Regions from separate parts of the Butyricimonas sp. BSD2780061689_150309_C8 genome, predicted to be linked through region 3. Evidence: riboswitches for the same ligand, from Rfam matches in the RefSeq annotation. Region 3 holds a riboswitch; each other region holds the start of a gene.

Region 1 (5,047 bases), on a different contig from region 3:
TTTCACGAATCACCTCTATTTCTTGACCGCTATCGTCCGTTTCAGTGGATTTACTCTGTGACAATTTCTTAGAAGTCCACCGTCCGGAGAGAGAAACAGAACCATCCCGTTTCAATAATTTACCGCGTAATGTCGTGGTAAAATTCAAGGCGTGTTTTGAATTTCCGGACAATTGCAAATCCGTCTCCCGATCTCTCGCGTCAGTATAAGCATAAGTTCCCCTCAGCAACAATTGTTTAACCGGGTAATAAGTCAATGTTCCTTCTGCCCCGCGTATACGCACGGCCTCCACATTTGCATAATGCATTTCCGCTCCCAATTGTCCCGGTTCCGGATCTTCCACGTCAATAACAAAAGAATTAATTTTATCTTTTATCGTGTTCTGGTACCCTTCCACGCTTGCATTCAACCGTCCATTGTAAGTATATTCCGCCGAAACCGATAAATAATTGGAATACTCCGGTTTCAAATCTGGATTTCCAACATTATGCGACACACTTCCCATGTCAAAATCAGAATACAACTCCGTCAAGCCGGGAGCCTTAAATCCCCGACTATACCCGGCACGGAATTTAAAACTGCCCGGGGCATACATCAAATTTACTTTCGGGGTATATGCGTCACCAAAAACAGAATGGTGCGTGTAACGGAAACCTCCTACCAAATCCAGCTCCGGCAATATCTGCCAATCCACCTGCACGAAAACATTCGCATCGTTCACTTTTCTCACGGTTTGTTCCTTACCGTATTGCATCTTATTATAATTCCGAGTCCAGTTCCATTCAATTCCTCCAACAATCTCCACGTTCTTCAAAGGACTATAAATATCTGTCAAACGGGCTGTCTGCTCGTGAGAAGTCGCATTCGTACTATCTGCAAGATCAATCAAATCATACACGGTCTTACGAGTATAAAAATCTCCGTAATACACCGCATACAACTTATTCTTTTCCCCGAAGGCATGCTCCAATGATGCCCGGAATGTTTTGTTTAAACTGCGATAATGCGTTGGAGATTCTCCCTTGGGAGGATTCTCTACTTCATTCCAATAGAAAGAAGCTGAAGCCACCACTTTCGTCCGTTCATTATTCCATCCTACCTTCTCCTCTATATTCATATCATGTGAAGGATTCATCGTGTAAGACTGGGGTGTTTCGGGCGTAAGATCATACCCATCCGTGGAATTACGACGAAAAAGAGTCTGGGAGAAAAATCCCTTGTGAGCCAACCCGATCCCCGCATCCAACTGCAGATCATTAAACTTAGAATAACGAGCTTTTGCCCAGCCTTCCAAAGAGCGTTTCGGAGAATCCGTGATAATATTCACAACCATACCCATGGCACTTGACCCGTAAAGAGCAGAAGCCGCACCTTTCAAAATCTCGATCCGTTTAATATTGGACGTACTCAGCCGATCGAAATCGATAGGTCCCCCGGGAGTCTGAGATAACCTCTCCCCATCAACCAAGATAAGGATGTAACTATTTTCCAATCCCTGAATCTGGATATTATTACCGCGAGGGTCCACGTTAAAACGAAGCCCCGGAATATTGTACTCCAGAACATCCATCATACTCTCGTAATCATTTCGTTGTAACTCCTCGGCAGAAACGACACGAGTCATCACGGGAGCCTCGGAAATCACCTTTTCCGTTCTCGTACCTGTAATAACCACCTCGTCCAAATCCAACAAACTCTTCTTCAGCTTAATAACAAGCCCAGAGATCGTTCCAGGAGCCACATCAACTTCACGAGTCTCATACCCGACAGAACGAACCGTCAAAGTTGCTTTACGATTGGCAGGCACGTCAATTTTAAATTTTCCTTCCGTATCGCAAACACTCCCCCAACCTAACTCTTTCACCATGAGAGTTGATAAAGGTATTGCTTCCCCTGTTTCAACATCCACGACTTTTCCGGTTAATTTCACCGTTTTCACCGTATCAGCCATCACCTCCGGTTGAATCGCCATAAGTCTTGACATTGGCGCAAAATTCAATACAAGTACGCCACATACTAGCAATAAGATACTTTTCATGTTTATTATTTTTTCATAAACATTATAAACGCCACACGACAGCACACATCACGCACATCCGTGGCTTCATAAATGTTACTGTTAATAAAAACAATAGCTATTATTTTTTCCTTTTTATCATCCTTATTCCCGAGAACAATAAAAACATCTAATTTAGGCAGGTTTTCTGACTTTCTCCGCTTATGTCGCCTTCCCGGACGAACCAGTGGCATGAGGAGACTAAGCATTTCCCGTGTAACGGGAAAGAGATTACAGCAACGGGTATTGTTCCGGACTCTCACCGGATTCCCTTACATCCCATGCAGATAGCATGGGACTCACCAAAATCGACGCAAATATATAAAATAATTTATTTCTTAATGAAAAAAACAATTATTTTCTAATAATCAGCTAAAATATCTTACACCCATCTTCTGAAATCAAAAAAAGCTGTCCGGGAAATAACCGAACAGCCTCGTATATCGTATTATCGATACAATCTAACCCTTATGAGTATATCCCCATTTCAAATAAATGGCACCCCATGTAAATCCGGCACCAAAAGCAGCAAGGATCAAATTATCCCCCTTCTTCAGTTGGTCCTCCCATTCATACAGACACAACGGGATTGTTGCCGAGGTCGTGTTACCGTATTTTTGGATATTAACCATGACCTTCTCTTTGGGTAACCCCATTCGTTCCCCGGTAGCCTTGATAATACGCAGGTTTGCCTGATGAGGTACCAGCCAAGCCACGTCCTCCGAGGACAAGTTATTGCGTTCCATCACTTCCACCGACACGTCTGCCATGTTCGATACAGCATGTTTAAACACGGGCTGTCCTTCCTGGTAAATATAATGTTCCCGGGCTAAAACCGTATCAATGGTTGGCGGTTTCAAAGAGCCACCTGCTTTCATGTGTAGGTGAACACGTCCCATTCCATCCGAACGCAATATGTGGTCAATTACCCCCAAATCTTCAGTTGTCGGCTCCAGCAACACGGCGGCAGCCGCGTCTCCGAAAATAGGACAAGTTGCCCGATCCGTGTAATCCGTAATCGCGGACATCTTTTCAGCTCCCACGACAATCACTTTTTTATAACGCCCGCTCTCCACGTACTGCGTCGCCGTGATCAAGCCATATAGGAAACCGGAACATCCGGCATTAAGATCAAAACTAAAAGCATTCTTTATTCCCACCATATCGGAAATCACGTTCCCGTTAGCAGGGAAATGCATGTCGGCCGTAACCGTACAGCAAATCAATAAATCAACTTCTTCCGGTTTCAAACCTGTTTTACGAAACAAGTCCTCCACCGCTCTGGCCCCGAGGTAAGCACTGCCTTTACCGGCATCCCGCAAAATACGTCTCTCTTTTATACCGATTCGAGTCATGATCCATTCGTCTGTGGTATCTACCATCCGGCTCAACTCCTCGTTAGTTAGAATATAGTCGGGATAATACGCTCCTACCCCTGTGATTACCGCTCTTGGCCTTTCCATAAAATAAAAATTTTCAAATTGAATAATAGAATCAGACACCTATATACAATCATAGCCCCCTAGTACAGGGGGCTGTATTATCTAAGGCAATCTTTATCATTGCATCAAAATTATGCAACAACTGCTTTCTCAATAGCCAATTTACCCCTGTAATACCCACATTCCGGGCATACAGTATGATACTGAACTGCAGCACCACAATTTGAACACTTTGCTATTGCAGGAACCGTTGCCTTATCGTGAGTTCTTCTTTTATTCCTTCTCTGTTTAGAGATTCGGTGTTTAGGATGTGCCATTTCTCTCTAGTTTTATTTAGTTATTATTAATTAATTTCCTCAATTCATCCCAGCGGGGATCAATCTTATCATTCTCTTCTTCCATTGTCAACTCTTCCAGTACATGCTCCATTTCCTCGTTACATTCTCCCTCCGGGTGAACCACGCGAAGCGGGTAATTTAGCATATACACCTCATATAGCGGTTCACTCAAATCCAGATAATCATCATCTTGAGCCAAGATAATAAAATCATCATCATTTCCTTCCTCTCTCTCCCCGTACTTCGCGTACAAGTTCAATTCTCCGCTAATTGGTAACTCCATTTCCTCCAGACAGCGATCGCAAATTGCTTCTACCGTCCCTTCGATCGTCATCCGAACCTCCATCAGCAGGGATGATTTCACGATATTTACTCTCGCGTTTACTTTTCCTTTCGTTCCTTTTGTCGCGTCAAAACAATCAAAAAAACTGCCATCCATGACAAACTCGAAAGTGTGAACGCCTTCCCCTAAGCCTCTGTGGGCTATCTTATATTCTTTCAATCTGTCCACTACTCTTGACGTAAAACGGGGACAAATGTACAAAAAAATATAATACCCAGTACATTCATACCCGTTTTTTTCTTGGAAACAAAATCTTGTATCTCTCTCCCACTTAATCGTGTTCGCCTTTTGAAGCTTCTATTTCCGCAATGTGAACCCTACCGGCACTTGCAAAGTTTCTGAATCGTACATATTCAGATAAAGAATAATTTTTTGGGACATCCCCTCGATGCTAATCTCGTACATATCCAACATTCCACTATCACCGAAAACTGCGTTTGGGGTCTTGAACGGGCAGCAACTCCCTTGACGTTTATACGAAACCTTCTCTCCGTTAGGACCTGCCAATGCGTTCAAAAAGCGTTGTTCATTCAGAGGGCCTTCCATCCCCCCACCTACCTTGATTGGATTATCCTCCGTGTACCCATAGGTCTTGTCACGAGCAAATTTCGTGATCTTAAAAGTTCTCGCATCCAAAAGCTCGTACCGGACGTTTGCTTCCCCCTTCCGGACACTCTTTTTCGAAGTCGCACAAGAACTCATCAAGAGTACCACAATACAGATAAATAAATAGATCGTTTTCATAATTTTGAATAATTAATGATTCATGTGAATCAGCAGTTAGGAAAATATACTCTACAAAGGTTAGAAATCTATTTCTAATAAACAACAGGGAGCCACAAGGCCCCATGTCAGGCTATCCTTCCTC
Region 2 (5,047 bases), 110 kb from region 3:
AATAGCATCGAATCCCCGTTTCCACGCCGTACTCAACCGCTTGTTGTTATTTTCCACTACCGCTTGCACGTAAGCTTTCAAAACAGCATCAATCTCTCCGAAAACATGACTCGGTTCCCCGTAATTCAATCCTTGATACACCTCAAGAGGCACAATCCCATATTTCTTCGCCATATTCGTCACATCCGAAGAGGCTCCTCCCACCGCAAAATTCAACACCCCGTGCAAGCGAACATATTTATCCGCCTTATCCGAATAAGCGTGTTTCACGAAATACATGGCCGACAAATTCACTGAATCTTTCCCCATTCGCATCATTTCCGACTCTAGGAAAGAGGACGTTGACCATGACCAACAAGTCCCGGCACGATACTGATCCTTCACGGACGTAGCGGGCAATCTCTTGATATCAGTAAACTGGTAGCCTACAGGCTTTGTCGTGTCCTGTACAGTCGTATTCTGCTGCGCATAGGCCATCATGTACCCTCCGAAAACGAGGGCGAATAAAATAAATGCTGTTCTCTTCATATCTTTTATATTGATTGTGATTTAATTGTCTGCCTGCAAAAGTATAAAAAGAACCGCAAAACAAGCTGACAAGCTGAATATATTTACGTTAGCCAATAACAAAAAGAGAACTGCCTGAACAGTTCTCTCTATTACAAAATAAACTCCTCCGACCTTCGGCCACCTCCTCTATAAACAGAGGAGGAGCTGGTGATTCTTCCCAAAAACAGGGAGTATTTCAGCTCTCCCTCTGTTTATAGAGGGAAATCGGCGAGTAAGCGAGAACAGACTGAGAGTTTACTCGTTGTCTGTCGAGCGAGAGCCGATTCGAGACTGCTTACAGGCTCAATACCCCAAAGGGGGAGGGAGTTTGACATCCTCCTTGACTTCTTTCAAATTCCCTTTCTTTAATTAAAAAGTATAGGAAACCGATGCCTGATAATTCCGGGGTTTCGCCATGATCGTGGTTCTCTCGAAATATTCCTTGTCAAACAAGTTGTTAATGTTCAATGCCAGTGTTACGTGATTCTTGATCGTGTAGAAAATACCCGCATCCATCAACCACAAGGCCGGATCGTACAACCGGTTATCTATATTCCGGAACACCTTATCCTTGAAATTCCCACTTAAATGGAATGACAAATTCTTTAGCACCCCGCGTGGTATCGTGTAATCGGCATAAGCGTAGAATGTCGTACGAGGCACACCCGTGGCACGAACATTTTTATTCTGTTCCTTATATTTAGAGAAACGTCCGCTCTCGGCAATTTCCCGCAAACGATAGTCCGACCAACCGAGACCTCCCGTAACTTGTAAAGTCGGTAACGGACGAACAACCACCTCAATGTCAAAACCTCGCGAGTCGGCTCTTCCGACTTGTCCCCGAATACTCTTCTCGGTAGCAACACCATCCACCAATACAGTCGTGTCACCCAGACTCTTCACGATATTATACTTACGAATATAAAATACACTCGCGTTAATATCCACCATCTCGTTCAAGGTGTAACGTACACCGACTTCCGTGGAATACCCTTTTTCCGGCTTGAACACTTCGCCCCCATCCTCGTCAGGATTGAACTCGTTACCCTTGCGGTCCAAATACATCACGGTAGGACTATATGTTGTGGTTACAGGATTGAAATAAGAAGAAATAGAACCGTAGAATGACAATTCAGGCATAGGGAAATACACGACACCCACCCGATACGTGAATGCCGAGGTCTCCACCTCTTTCCATTCTTTCCTGTTCTTCGTTTCATATTTCTGTTTCCCGTCATCAATCGTAGCACTTGATGTTTTCCGGCTATACAAATCCACACGTCCCGAGGCCATCATCTTCCATTTATCATTGAATTCGATCACGTCATGCAAATAAATTCCATGCGTTCTCTCCGTGCGCAGAGAAACGGCTGAAACTTTCGTGTCCCACCATCCTTGCACGATATGCGGGTCCCGCACAGGCAAAAGTGCATCCAAACCGGGCCCCCACAAATCGTCATCTCCATAACCGTTATACTGGGCGAAATCAAAACAATTGTACGTCCATCCCAACGTGTAGTTATGTAACACGGAACCTGTCTCGAACTTCCCGGTCAACTCGATCGTATTATTCACGTTTTTGTGGTCCGGGTTAAAATTCAACGGATTCTGACGGGCAGCATTTCCTCGTTGAACCGTATCCAAGTCAACATACACCTTCTCGTCTTCTGACTTATAATAATACCATTTATATATCGGATCCTTAGAGGTACGATAAGAAAGCCCCTCAATACAATGATAATCCAAATCACTGTGGAAATAGGAAAAACGTTCTTTCAACTTCATCCAATCCGTGATCTGGTAAACGTATGACACAGACATATCCCATACTTTCCGTTTCATGTAATTATTGGCAAAGTCATTATAAACCTCGCGGTAATCCGCCTCCGGGTGGCGATCCCCCTTCAGCGCGTACGGTTTGTCTCCGTCCACGTAGAACATATCACCGGGCATAACGGGTGCAGCCCCGATCTCGGTCGTGTAATCATCATCGGCATAACTACCGGTCACATCAATACGTCCCCACTTTCCTAAATCAGCTCCCAAAACACCATACACGGAAAAACGATTTGCATTCACCTCACGCCATCCGTCACCCGTTGAATAATTGATATTGGCACGATATTCGAGAGGTCCCACAAGTTTTCCCCCGAAACCAAGAGTAGCCCGTCTCTCATCCCAGCTACCATAACTGATACGAGCGTTGGCCGAAAAATCGGGAGACGCTTTCTTGCGCACGATATTCAACACTCCGCCCATAGCCGAATGTCCGGCCAAAATAGCGGCGGGTCCTTTCAACAATTCGATAGACTCCACGGCAGCCAAATCCCCGTAAGGCACGTTATTATTCAACGTCCGCTCATCGCGAATCCCGTCAATCATAACAACCGCACTCCCCTGTCCGCGAATAGAAAACTGTTGAAACTGCCCGTATTGCTTGTCTTTCGCTACAATTCCCGGCAAAAACTTAACGGCATCCATCAGATCAACAATTCCCTTCCGGTCAAGCATCTGGCTAGACAACTTGCTCACCGTTATCGGAACGAAACGTAAAGGCACATCCAATCCCAACAAATCAATCCTCTTCTTTTTCTGCATCACATCCACCTGATCGATACGGAATAAAGAGTCCGTGATACTCTTTTTCTTTCGCTTATCGTTCTCTTGAGCGAAAAGCGAACCGACGCACACAAACAGCAACAATGCTAATACAACAACTTTTTTCATACAACTATATATTAATAATGAATAAGCATTATTAACATAGTCTTTTGGGCAACATGAGTTTAAGGTAAAATCCATCTTTTTCCCTCTCGCTTTTTTTCCCGAAAGCTATGGTTTATCTAGTTCGGCAGGTCTTCTGACTTGTTCCGGATTTTGTTGCCTTCCCAGTTTATAACCAGTGACATTTGAAGTACAAAATCCCTTGTACAGGAACTTACAGCTGCGGGTACAGTCCCGGATTCACACCGGATTCCCTATTAAGCATCACCTCCATGACCGAAGGCTTCGCACCAAAACATGGCGCGAATGTAATATATTTTTTTATATTATACTTTTTCAACATGATTTTTTTATTTCCATAATTCAATCATCATAACAAACTGACAACCAATCCCTATAATAAAAACTCCAACAATGTCCCTAACGAATCTCTATACCTTCTCCCGGTATCATTTTTCTCATCCAACCGTAACCTTTTGTCAAAAAATATATACATTTGTGCCGTCTTAGGTGATGTGTTAATGCTCAATTAACATACAAGAGGGAAACCGGTTAGAATCCGGTACAGTGCCCGCTACTGTGATGCCCGTTTCTCCCTAACGAGGAGATTCAAAGAAAGGTTCTTACACCACTGTTCGTAAGGACGGGAAGGTATCTTTCTTAGGCGTAGTCAGGAGACCTGCCGAGACAAACACAGGTAATAGCGTATTCTCGGGGCCAGGAATACTATTATAAACTTTAAAACTTAACCCGAATGAAAAGAATTGTAGTACTGACTACATTATTCATGCTGACTTTGGCAAGCGTCTCGCTAGGGCAGATCACGTTGAGAGGGAAAGTGATCGATGCAAAAAGCGGGAAAGCACTTATCGGGGCCAATGTACGATTAGTCGGAACAAGCATCGGAATCGCCACGAACAACAAGGGCGAATTCGTCCTCGAAAAAGTTCCCGACGGTACCTACACGCTCCGGGCCAGTTACTCCGGTTACGAAGTCAGTTCCATAAAAGTCAGTAGTAGCAAAAGTGACATTCTGTTCCAACTGAAAACATCACTGATCAACCTCGATCAAGTCGTTGTTTCGGGAACGGGAACTCACCGAAAATTAAAGGACTCGCCAGTCCCCGTCGAGGTCATGACAGCCTCGGACATCAAAAAAGGCGGAATCTCCACCATCGAGGATGCCCTCGTGATGCTAAATCCCTCGTTTAGTTTCCGACCAACAGCTATGGGTACAAACATGACCCTTAACGGAATGAAAGGAGATTATATCCTTGTTCTCGTGAACGGGAAGAAAATGACCGGAGATATTTCCGGTTACGTTGACCTCTCCCGAATCGACATGGGTAGGGTAAAACGAATCGAAGTCCTTAAAGGTGCAGCCTCCTCCCTCTACGGATCGGACGCTATTGCGGGAGTGATCAACATTATCACAGATCAGCCGCATGACGCCCTGAACATCGTGTCCACGACCCGATTAGGAGGCAAGGGCAGTTTTATCGAGAACGTCAACGCGGACATCAACGCTGGCAAATTCTCGTCCTCAACCTCTTATCAAAGGCGCCAATCTGACGGCTGGCAACTCAGTAATATCACAGAAGATAGTGTACCTACCCGTCGCAAAGTGTCTGATAAATTTCACTCGGACATCGTGAACCAACGTTTTGCCTTCGATCCATCAAAAAATCTGAACTTGTACGTGGAAGGAAGTTACTTTACCAAAGAACTCGACCGTCCCGTGAACAAGGATGCTAAAGACCTTTCCGGATTCGAC
Region 3 (5,047 bases):
CAAGACTTCCCACGGATTCCAAAACCGGAAAATTCGTCTCTACCAATTTGCAGCTACCAATACTCAAGGCTCCGGGAATCTCTTTCAACAACGGCATATTCAAGGCATTCATCACGGAGAACACGGCGCTCCCGGTCGTCGGTTTCACGTTAAGTGCATTACACTTTTCGAGAGCCGGAAAATCAACCGTGTACGAATCAGCAAGCCCCACGGTAAGGGTTCCTCCCACACGGGTAATACGCGGAAAACTCACTCGATCCATCGTGAAACCGGAAATAGCCATATCACCATCCACCGTTTTCAAGGAACCGACATCCAATTTCCTGACCGTACCCGCCAACGTGAAGTTACGCCCCACTTCTTCCAACAAGGGACAAACAAATTCCTGTGCCAGATTGTTCTGCACGGTCAAGTCCAGACCGACTTTCTTCAAGGCGGGCAGATAAATTTGGTCAATATCCCCCTTGGCCGTAATCAACAAAGAACCAACCTCTTCCAAGTTCTCCAATCCCATCAAATCTATTCCCGTGTAAGCCTCGGTGATTTTCAAGTCATGCCCCACACGCACCAATTTATTCAACGGCAAAAGGGAAGTAATCACCTCCTCGGAACCGGAACGTCCGATAATCAGATTACCACCTACCTCGGTAACCCCACTCTCCCCAAAAGCATCAACTTCCTCCTGTGTCGCCAAGGTCACGCTGCCCTCCACGGGAACACTTTCCCGGACTACAAAATAATGGTACACTCTCCCTACTCCACTTGCCGAAGTCACTTCAAAAAGTGCCTCCTCGTTCCAGTTGGCAATGGAGTCAGGGGAAGGCATGATACGAGCATTCTCGCTCAATATCACTTCCGCCGAGGCCCCGGCAAGAGAAACACCCACGGGAGCTTGCAGAATAATACTATCACCCGTCAAAGCGGCTTTCAAAACCTCCCCGTTCTGTGTCAACCGAAAAGACACCACGTAGTTGTCCGTACCCGTAAACGGATCATTATCATCGTCACAGCCCCACACTCCTAAAAAACAAGCTAAAAGGAGGGCATAGATGGTCAATATATTTTGTTTCTTCATTTCGTTTTCTCCTTAAATTATTTATTCTTCAAATGATAATCATACCCGTCAAGGAACTCCGTGGAGGACTCTCCCAACACGCCCGCCTTCTGGTTAACGCTGGTCTGGATCATCACGAAATCAATGTATTCCAGTTTGACCGGGGAACCATCAATTTGAATCGCGTTGTCAATCTTGAAACAACTTTTATCCGTTCCATAATTATCAACATATCCCCAATCGTATTCTCCGTTGTACCACAATCCACCCCGTATTTCCACCTTAGAGGCCAAGCGGGTTCCGAAATGCATAAAATCTTCCTCGATAAACATGGGGAAAAAGAACGTCTGCCCGTGATAACCGTTAGCATCCACGCTACCGGCATTCCCGTAATTATCGGACCAAATAGAGTTCCCTCTCTCTTGCGTGGGACGATAATAAGTGATCACGTATTTTCGTGACATCTCTTCCGCGGAGGCACTTCCTTTCAGCTCGTACCAAGTGTCATCGGGCAAACCATTTCCATTCTCGTCCTGCATCACCCAAACGATACCCGGCTCAGAACTTCCGGCAAAAGCGTTCCCCTCCAAAATCAGATCGTATTCACCCGGCACGTTCTCCACGCTATGGTCAAAACCAATAACCACATACCCGCCATAAGCTCCCAACGAGAGATAAGGGGTAGAGGGATCAAGAATAGTTTTTCCTTTTGCCAAAGCATCGGCTTCCGTGGACCCGACCGGAAAGTTCACGAATTGTCCCGGAGCCGGAATGTACTCAAAGACTTCCGTGAAACGGGCAGAACTACCATCCGTCTGCCAATTACGGTGAGTACCCTCCGGATCAACACATTCCACGTAAGTCTCCGTGGAGGCGGTTTGTCCTCCTTCTGTCGCGGTCACGGTGATATAGTAACGTCCTTGCACGGTGGGAGCAAATTTGAAGTAAGAGGTCGTCTCGCTTTGCTTTACCCCATCCACCTGCCATTCATACACGGCTTTTTCCGTGATGTCAATAGGATAAGGAGAGAGTACAAGCTCCCGTCCCAAAGGTACACTGAAATTCGTAATCCGATTGTCAGAAACCGTACGATAGCGTCCATCATTAAAGATCAATCTCGGGGGAGCCAACGGTACAACCGTCACCGTCATGGATTTAGCCGTCGCGCCATCCTCGTTCTTAACCACGAGAGAAAGATCATACATCCGTACATCCTCCCGGTTGAAAACGAAAAGACTATCTTGACAGACAATCTCACCGTTCAATACCCACATATAAGTAGCTCCCTCGGGATTCGACACTTCGGCCCCAAAACTCCGATCTCGACCGGACATCACCACGGCAGCATCATCCAAAGTAACCTCTGGAGGTAATTTATCGAGAACCGACACCTTTACCTGTTTTTCAACCGAACCGTTCTCCGCATCAATCTTAAAATTCACGAAATAATCACCCACCTGCTCCCCCCGGAACAAATAGGTGGTATCCGTAGAAACTATTTTCCCGTTCAATTTCCAAGAACACAGGGGATTCATGGCATCCGACACCGTTGCCTGCAACAACACCTCTTTTCCGATCTTCACCCTGTACTCCCCCGTTTCTGTGTTGAAAGCGACATCGGGATTACCAACTTTGACCTTCTCATCGTCGTCACAGGCCGTGAACATACCGATAAAAAGTATCACCAGTAATACTAATTTCAATAGAACATCCTTTCTCATAACATCATCTGTTTAATTTATAATTATCGAGTTCAACGACCGTTTACAAAACGACCATTTTCTCCAAGAAAACACTTCCAACAACGAGAAATTGCACACATACACCCCTCCCAGCTTGCTAACTCATAGCAACACTCGTCATTACAACAATAGTCGGATAAATACAACATGGCACCCAAGCTCCAATCCCAGAAAGCTTTAGATACATGATACTGGCAGGTCTTCTGACTTACCCCGTCCTTGAACGCCCTTCCCATTTCGTGTCGAAACAGTGGATGTGAGTCTTGTTCACGGACTTTAGTGGAGCTTACAGCAGCGGGTCTGTTCAGGATTCGCACCTGATTCCCTTTTCACCACACGCCTGAAACAGGGTGTGACACCAAAATCGTTACGAAAATATATAAAAAACAAATACTATTTGGATTTTGAAACGAAAAATTCAATTATTCACAAATAATAATACATTTATTTTACATCACTTACTAGCCATATACACGCAGAAAAGTTCGCTTCAGGATAAAACAAGAGAGAGGAATCCGGCACAACACCAAGCTCCTCTCCCTAAAAAACTTAAATTACTCTTATTTCACAAGTTCTCCCGCCTTTACCTGCTCGAAGGTCGGATTATAAGCATTCTCAGATACCGTCCAAGAATCATTTCCCTCAAGCTTTTTAATCACTTTCTCCAATCCCTCGAAAGAGACCAAACCCGCTTGTTTCTGAATATTGACATAGCCTGCATTTTCCAATGCACTAAAACAACTTAAATCAGTAATCAGATTGTTATAATTATCTGCATTATAGGCATTCGATGTCAAAACAAGTCCCCCTACACTTTTCAAATTAGGTACGCGAATTTCCTCCAACATCTCAACCGGACCATTCTGATAGCTCGTACTAACACGGAATTCGCCATTCACGATTTCCAACGCAGGCAACTCCAGTACCGGAATAACACCCGTGTAAATCAGAGCCCCAACCTTTCGCAAAACCGGCAGTTGAACAGGCTCTAACCGTTTGATCCCGCAAGAAGAACCTTCCGACAAAGTCAACAACCCCGTTACCTCTTCCAAATCAGGGAAACACAAGGCTGCAGCATTCTCCGTCACATATCCCAAATTAACCGTCAATTTATCAACTTGTTTCAATCCCGTAAAATTAAATACGGCAGATTCCTTTTGTGTAAAGCCTGTAACAGTAAGTGTTTGCACTTTTTCGATGCCGTCAAAACGAACACCGCGACTGGAATTCAACGTAACTTCTCCATCAAGTTCCGAGTTCCCCCGCAAAACAAAATCAGCCCCAACATTATCAATCGTCAATTTAGAAGTAGAAAAAACCGAAATATCCAATCCTTGTAATGCCGGAAGTCGAGAAAACGAGCATTGTGCGAACTGCGCTCCCTGCAAATTAGCCAAGAAAGGGAATTCTTCCACTTTTTCCATGTTTGATATGGATAAACCGGAACCTATCGACCTCAGAGCATCAAATCCTTTCACGCATGTCACATTGTTCATATTATTCAATGTCATTGCCCCCTTGATGGTTGTCAAAGCCTTGAAACCATTCACCTCTTTTGCCGTTCCGCTCAAAGCGAAATTTCCCCCTACCGAAGTCAAACTATTAAACCCATCAAAATTTTCCGTATTCGCCGAAAAGGTTAAATTTCCTCCAACCTCTTTCAAAGCGTTCAGATCCACGGGGGCAGATAACACAAAATTTCCCCGAACTTCTGTTAAGGCAGCAAGATCTACATCATTCAATTTATTACAAACCTCTATACTAAATCCCTGTGTCCCAACTCGGCTCAACTGGTGCAAATTAATCTTTTCCAAATCTTCAATATAATATACCCGGAAGCCTCCTACCGATTGAAGTTGTGAAAAGTCATATTCTTTCACCCGATGGGTCCATTGCAATGTCAACGTCTCCGCCACCTCTCTCAACTGACTGAAATCCACTTTCTCCAGCACCCCGGTTTGTTGCAAAGTAATACCCGCGGCTGAAGTCAAAGCGGGAAACAAAAGCTCCTTCATTCGAATGGGATTATTTATTTCCACTTTATCCCCGACCATACCCAACTTGGGCAATTCCAACCGTTCGGGAAAAAGCATATTGCCATTACGCCCGGAAAAAGAGAATTTTCCAGCAATAACCTGTAAAGCGGATAAATCCATGCTCCTGACATCACGCGTTTCAATCGTGAAACTTCCGCCAACGCTCTCCAATGCTCTCAAATCTACCGAATAAAGCGTATCGGCAGAAATGACAA

What was found. A riboswitch is a leader RNA that binds a small molecule or an ion and turns the genes downstream of it on or off. The one in region 3 is predicted to bind cobalamin.
Region 1: it holds a riboswitch for cobalamin, as region 3 does, so the genes downstream of both, I2I33_RS00580 (TonB-dependent receptor) here and I2I33_RS05030 (PKD-like domain-containing protein) in region 3, are expected to answer to the same signal.
Region 2: it holds a riboswitch for cobalamin, as region 3 does, so the genes downstream of both, I2I33_RS04625 (TonB-dependent receptor) here and I2I33_RS05030 (PKD-like domain-containing protein) in region 3, are expected to answer to the same signal.

The regions. Positions count from the first base shown of each region.
Region 1 covers NZ_JADMSV010000001.1:173,322-178,368, forward strand. Annotated here, with positions in the region: gene I2I33_RS00580 (TonB-dependent receptor) at 1-2,038, opposite strand, end outside; cobalamin riboswitch at 2,177-2,378, opposite strand; gene I2I33_RS00585 (beta-ketoacyl-ACP synthase III) at 2,518-3,519, opposite strand; gene rpmF (50S ribosomal protein L32) at 3,630-3,815, opposite strand; gene I2I33_RS00595 (YceD family protein) at 3,832-4,347, opposite strand; gene I2I33_RS00600 (hypothetical protein) at 4,477-4,923, opposite strand.
Region 2 covers NZ_JADMSV010000003.1:34,538-39,584, forward strand. Annotated here, with positions in the region: gene I2I33_RS04620 (aminopeptidase C) at 1-528, opposite strand, end outside; gene I2I33_RS04625 (TonB-dependent receptor) at 919-3,276, opposite strand; cobalamin riboswitch at 3,382-3,583, opposite strand; cobalamin riboswitch at 3,765-3,975, shown strand; gene I2I33_RS04630 (TonB-dependent receptor) at 4,028-5,047, shown strand, end outside.
Region 3 covers NZ_JADMSV010000003.1:141,757-146,803, forward strand. Annotated here, with positions in the region: gene I2I33_RS05025 (hypothetical protein) at 1-1,075, opposite strand, end outside; gene I2I33_RS05030 (PKD-like domain-containing protein) at 1,093-2,775, opposite strand; cobalamin riboswitch at 2,972-3,174, opposite strand; gene I2I33_RS05035 (hypothetical protein) at 3,357-5,047, opposite strand, start outside.